Regions from separate parts of the Lacticaseibacillus rhamnosus genome, predicted to be linked through region 2. Evidence: predicted binding sites of a transcription regulator. Region 2 holds the regulator's gene; the other holds the start of a gene.

Region 1 (3,226 bases), 940 kb from region 2:
AAAGCAGCAGACATTACTGGCAGCCGCTAACAAGACGATTGGCAATCAACCGCAACCTGCCCTTGATCAGCTTGAGGCTCAAGCAAGTGCAGCTGAAGTAGAGGCAACAAAAGCACAAACTGCCTTCATTGAAGCAAAGCAGAAACATGATACGGCCCAAAAATTGCTCAAACAGGCCGCAGATATTTTAGCGGCCAATCAGACTGCTTTGGCCGCCTATGCCGACTTGCAGACACTGACCGCCGTTATGAACGGCAATGGTCCCAAGAAGCTTAGTTTGGAGCGCTACGTTTTACAAGCCTATCTTCAGGAAGTTTTGGATGTTGCCAACACCCGCTTGCAAGTGCTTTCCAATCAGCGCTACCAATTTGTGTTGCACACGGATTTGGGAACTCAAAAGATCCATTCGGGTTTGGAAATCGATGTTTACGATGATCAGGTGGGTGAACGCCGCGCAGTTCAAACACTATCTGGCGGTGAAAGCTTTATTGCTGCGTTGAGCCTTGCATTGGCACTGGGCGAGGTGATTCAGCAAGAAAGTGGCGGCATCAATATCGATGCTTTGTTTGTTGATGAAGGCTTCGGGAGTTTGGATACTAATAGCCTTGATGTGGCAATGAACGCGCTTGAATCGCTAGAAGGCGAGTCGCGATTGATCGGGATTATTTCGCACGTGACGGAATTAAGGGATAATATTCCTGATCAGTTGCAGGTGCAGCCAGCAGGGACAGGACGGAGTCGGATTAGGGTGATGCATATGGCGTCGGCGTAAGATGGCTGATGCCCACTTACACTCCGGTTTCTAAGCGGCCCTGTTCGCGCTCTGAAACGCGTTCGCCAACCCAGAAACCTGCACATAAGGACCTCAGACCCCAATGGCAAAGCCCGGCCATTGGGATCTGAGGCCACTTATGCTCCGGTTTCTAACCGGGTTGGCTCACGCTCTGCAAAATTCTCTGTGTCATTTTTGTGTTTAAGTGGTATAACAGAAGTTGTAAGGGTTATACCTTCTAACTCACACCAAAAAGAGGCGAGATCACATGGCATCATTGAGCAAAGAACAAAAGAAAGCTTTGATCGCTAAGGTCGAAAAGGAGCGCCAAGAACATCCTGAGAAGAAGCCAAAGAAGTCTGGCTTCGAGACGATTGACGAAGAAGCAGAACGCCTTGAAAATGAAAACTAATATCTATTAAGTTATGAGCCGCAAACATATACTTGTTTGTGGTTCTTTTTTGTAAGCGCGAGCCAGCGCGGTTAGAAGTCGGAGTGTAAGTGTCCTTGGGCGTGATGGCCGGTCTTTGGCCATTACGCTCAAGGTCCTTACACGCAGACTTCTGCGCTGGGGAGCGCGTTATAGAAAGTGAGCGTGAGTCAGCCCGGTCAGAAGCCGGAGTGTAAGTGGCCTTAAGCGTGATGGCCGGTCTTTGACCATTGCGCCCAAGGTCCTTACATGCAGGCTTCTGGGCTGGCGAACGCGTTATGCTGGAGGCTGCCTGATTACTTACAACTCTCTGGAATGGCGAAGTTCGTAAATGACGATAGCTATGAAGATTCGAGGTATTGCAGACCATTTTGACATCATCGGTATAGCTGCTATTGACAAGAAAAATAAAGTGAACCATTGCCGCGTTTCCTGTTTTAAAAACTTTTTTTGAAAAAATTTAGCACTTGGCGTTCACAAGTGCTAATTTGTGGTATAACTATAGGTGGAGCGAGGGAGAAGGAACAAGAGCTCCGGAGCTAAGATCGTTCTCCTGAATCCCAGAAGTCTCTGTTTGAAAGGAAGTTATCTGTTATGGCTAATGAAGTTATGAATCGTCGTAATAATGAGTTGATGAATGATGTAAATGATCCGTTCTTTGACAACTTGGCACGTCGGTTCTTCGGCCCGGTATCTGACTGGATGGATTGGGCAACACCTTCCATTGCCAGCACGGCCGTCAACGGATTGCTGACTGACGTTAAGGAGACCAAGGACGCTTACGAAGTTCATGTTGATGTACCTGGGATCAATAAGGACAACATCAAGCTGAACTACCATGATGGTGTCTTGAGCATTAATGTTCACAAGGACGACATCACAGATCACGCCGACAAGAACGGCAACGTCATGATGTCCGAACGCAACTATGGCACGATGAGTCGGAGCTATCAGTTGCCAAACGTTGATGACAGCAACATTAAGGCAAGCTACAAAGATGGTGTTCTGAACATCACATTGCCAAAGTTAACTGAATCTAAGGAGTCTGGTCACAACATTGACATTCAGTAATGTTTATCATAAGGCGGCTCAAGATTCACGAACTGCATTGCAAGCATGATCAGAAGCGGCACCACTGTCGTTGATGGGCAAAACCCAGTAGTAAGCAAAAATCAGTCGATGAGAATTGCAGCAGTTGCAGTGATCATTGAACCGTAAGAAATCAGTCCCATGATGCGTACGATCGTGGGGCTGATTTTTTTGCTCTTTTTGCACCGAGTGAGATTGGCCTTTAACCGATTCGATTTACTTTTCCAAATTATGAAACTCCATGGTAAGCTATTTTCTATGATGACAAATAACAAATTAATGGATTGGCCGCCTGAAAAAATTGCGGCATTTCAGCATGCACTCTTGGATTGGTACGATCACCATGCACGGGCATTGCCGTGGCGTCAAGACCATGACCCTTATCACGTCATGGTCAGCGAGTTGATGTTGCAGCAAACCCAGGTGCAAACCGTCATTCCATACTATAAACGGTTTATGGCGCAGTTTCCGACAGTTGAAGCGTTGGCAGCAGCACCGGAAGCGACGGTGCTAAAAGCTTGGGAAGGGTTGGGCTATTACTCACGCGCCCGCCGCTTGCAACAGGCAGCTAAACAAATCGTGAATGACTATGACGGTAAGTGGCCGAAAACGGCTGCGGAGTTACAGACACTGGCTGGCATTGGGCCGTATACAGCTGGGGCCATCGCTTCCATCAGTTTTGGAGAAGTCGTTCCGGCCATTGATGGGAACGCATTTCGTGTCTTTGCCCGACTGTTTAAAGTGGATGCCGATATTGCGCGCCCGCAAACCCGAAAAGTGTTCGATGACTTGATTCGGCCACTGATGCCCAAGAAGCGGCCGGGTGATTTTAACCAGGCCGTGATGGATCTGGGTTCAAGTTATATGTCTGCCAGTCATCCTGATCCCGCCCATTCACCGGTGCGCGCGTTTGATGCCAGCTTTCGCGATGGCGT
Region 2 (3,226 bases):
TTCATTTTGATCACGGTGAATTTACCTTTGAAGCCAATCCCAATGACTTACTGACCACCGACAAGTTACAGGTCTTACACGACTTTGGGGTTAACCGGTTGTCGATTGGCGTGCAATCGTTTAATGATGACGTCTTGAAGCGCATTGGTCGGATTCACCGAGCAAAAGATGTTTATACAGCGATCGGCAATGCTAGAAAAGTCGGGTTTGACAACTTATCGATTGATTTGATTTTTCGCCTGCCTGATCAAAGCCGCGATGACTTTTTGAACAGCCTTCAAAAAGCTTTGGCATTGGACTTGCCACATTACTCGACCTATTCATTGATCCTGGAGCGCAAGACGATTTTTTATAATCTCATGCGTCAAGGAAAGCTGCGGTTGCCGACGCAAGACGTTGAAGCTGATATGTACCAAGATGCCATCGACTTAATGGAAGCTCACGGACGGCATCAATATGAGATTAGTAATTTTGCCAAAACAGGGTATCAATGTCGGCACAATCTACTTTATTGGCAAAATGATAAATATTTTGGCTTCGGGGCAGGCGCATTTGGCTATCTCGGTCGTGACCGGTATCATAATTATGGGCCGATCAAACAGTATCTGGCACCGTTGCATGCCGACCATTTACCGGTTCTGGCCCATCATTTAGTACCGGTTTCTGAGCAAATTGAGGAAGAAATGTTTCTTGGCTTACGCACCATGGCAGGCGTCAATGAAGATCGTTTTTATCGCCGCTATCATATGACGGTCGATGCGGTTTACGGCGAGACGGTTCCGGAGCTGGAAAGCCAAGGGTTAATCGAGCGCCAAAATGGCTATATCCGACTGACGAATCGCGGCAAATTTTTGGGAAATGAGGTTTTCCAACAATTCCTACTTGATGAGCCACTGGTCTAATGATGAATCATGCTTCGGATATGACAAAAGATCTAACCGCAGTTGGCTGTTGATGGAACATTTTAGCAATCCTACCTTGACTTTGCTAACGGCGCTTGGTATATTATTTAGTGTATTAGCACTCATGTGAAACGAGTGCTAAAGGTGAGGTGAGAAAATGTTGACGAAACGGCAATTGCTCGTCTTAAAAGAAATCATCCGCCTGTTTACTGAAAGTGGGCAGCCGGTCGGTTCCAAGACGTTAATGCAGGAACTGCCGGTTCATGTCAGTTCCGCCACGATCCGCAATGATATGGCATCGCTGGAAGACGCCGGTTTGATCACCAAGACCCATAGCAGTTCCGGTCGAGTACCCTCGACTCAAGGCTATCGCTACTATCTTGATCATCTGGTCGAGCCAGTGCGTGTTTCCCACCGTGAACTAGCCACGATCAAGCAAGCATTCGGTCAACGCTACAATAAGATGGATGAAATTGTGGCGCAAAGTGCGCAGATTTTATCCAATCTGACCAGTTACACGGCGATCAGCTTAGGGCCAGAAGTGAATAACATTAAATTGACCGGATTTCGACTTGTACCGTTGGGCAATCACCAAGTTATGGCGATTTTAGTGACGAACAACGGCAATGTTGAAAATCAGGTTTTCACCGTTCCTGAAAGCATCTCATCTGACGAGCTGGAAAAGGCGATTCGCATTGTCAATGATCAGCTGGTCGGTTTGCCGCTTATTCAAGTTGCTCAGCGGCTAAAGACTGATGTTCCGTCGATGCTGATGCAGTATCTGACCAGTCCTGAAGGCTTCCTGGATATCTTCGGTAATGTCTTAAAGTCCGCCGCTTCAGAGCGTTTCTATGTGGGTGGGCGCTTAAATTTAATGGACTATCTCGGCGACTCGGATATTCACGAGTTGAAAAAGATTATGTCCTTGATTGATGCTGATCACGGTGATCTTACCGAACTGCTTGGCGGACCGGTTCGCCAAACACCGGTCACGGTTCGTCTAGGTCCGGAGTTAAAGCCAATTGATCTGGCCAATCTCAGCTTGATTACCGCCAGTTATGATGTCGGTGACCACGGCACGGGAATGATTGCCTTATTAGGGCCAACCCAGATGCCGTATTCCAAGATGATCGGACTGTTGGATGTTTTCCGAGAGGAGCTGGCTAAACGGTTGACGGACTATTACGCCAACTTTGATCAATGATAGATGATAACAAGCATCTGTTAACGTTAACCAATTGCGCGAATAGATGTGGTTAAAAGGGAGGATACCATGGCAGAACAAAAAGCAAAGCAAACTGCTGCAGATACCGCCAAAGACGCCAAGCACGCTGCTGACACGCCTGAGACTTCGCTAAAAGAAGAAATTCTGCAGGAAAGCATTGCTGATCTTAATGAGCAATTGAAAACCAGCAAGCATGATGGTGAACAACTGAAGCAAGAGCGTGATGCATTCGAAGACAAGTATTTGCGCGCGGCTGCAGAGATTCAAAACATGAATGCGCGGTTTGAAAAAGAGCAGCAAAAAATGTTGAAGTACGACGGCCAGAAGTTAGCCAAGGCGATTTTGCCGGTAGTTGACAATTTAGAGCGTGCGCTTGCAACCGAAGCCAAAGATGACAGTGCGGCCTCACTCAAAAAAGGTGTGCAGATGGTTTACGATCATCTGGAACGCGCCTTGAAGGAAAATGGCATCACTGCGATTGATGGTGCTGGCGACAAGTTCGATCCGAATACCCAACAGGCAGTACAAACCGTGGCGGCGGATGACCAACATCCCGCTGACACGGTCGCGCAGGTACTACAAAAAGGGTATTATCTCAAGGATCGGGTTCTGCGCCCTGCTATGGTCGTTGTCGCTAAATAATTAATCTGAAATAAAGAAGGTATAAAAATATGAGTAAAGTTATTGGTATTGACTTAGGAACCACCAACTCTGCAGTTGCGGTTTTGGAAGGCAATCAGCCAAAAATCATCACCAACCCGGAAGGCAATCGCACCACGCCATCTGTTGTCGCATTTAAAGATGGTGAAATCCAAGTCGGTGAAGTGGCAAAACGCCAGGCAATCACTAACCCGGATACCATCGTGTCAATTAAGCGTCACATGGGCGAAGCTAACTATAAGGTTAAGGTTGGCGATAAAGAATACACCCCGCAAGAAATTTCAGCGATGATTCTACAGTACATCAAGAAATTTTCTGAAGACTATCTGGGCGAACCGGTTAAAGATGCGGTTATCACAGTTCCGGCTTACTTTAACGACAGTCAGCGTCAGGCAACCAAGGATGCCGGTAAGATCGCTGGTTTGAATGTTCAACGGAT

What was found. The regulator HrcA, encoded in region 2, represses chaperone genes, less so after heat shock. The targets are predictions, from matches to a motif close to TTAGCACTCNNNNNNNNNGAGTGCTAA.
Region 1: the regulator HrcA is predicted to act here: its motif matches at 1,663-1,689, upstream of EL173_RS03330 (Hsp20/alpha crystallin family protein).

Annotation. Positions count from the first base shown of each region.
Region 1 covers NZ_LR134331.1:669,074-672,299, forward strand. The annotation lists gene EL173_RS03310 (AAA family ATPase) at 1-772, shown strand, start outside; gene EL173_RS03320 (hypothetical protein) at 1,041-1,184, shown strand; gene EL173_RS03330 (Hsp20/alpha crystallin family protein) at 1,797-2,273, shown strand; gene mutY (A/G-specific adenine glycosylase) at 2,553-3,226, shown strand, end outside.
Region 2 covers NZ_LR134331.1:1,607,466-1,610,691, reverse strand. The annotation lists gene hemW (radical SAM family heme chaperone HemW) at 1-902, shown strand, start outside; gene hrcA (heat-inducible transcriptional repressor HrcA) at 1,060-2,106, shown strand; gene grpE (nucleotide exchange factor GrpE) at 2,176-2,769, shown strand; gene dnaK (molecular chaperone DnaK) at 2,799-3,226, shown strand, end outside.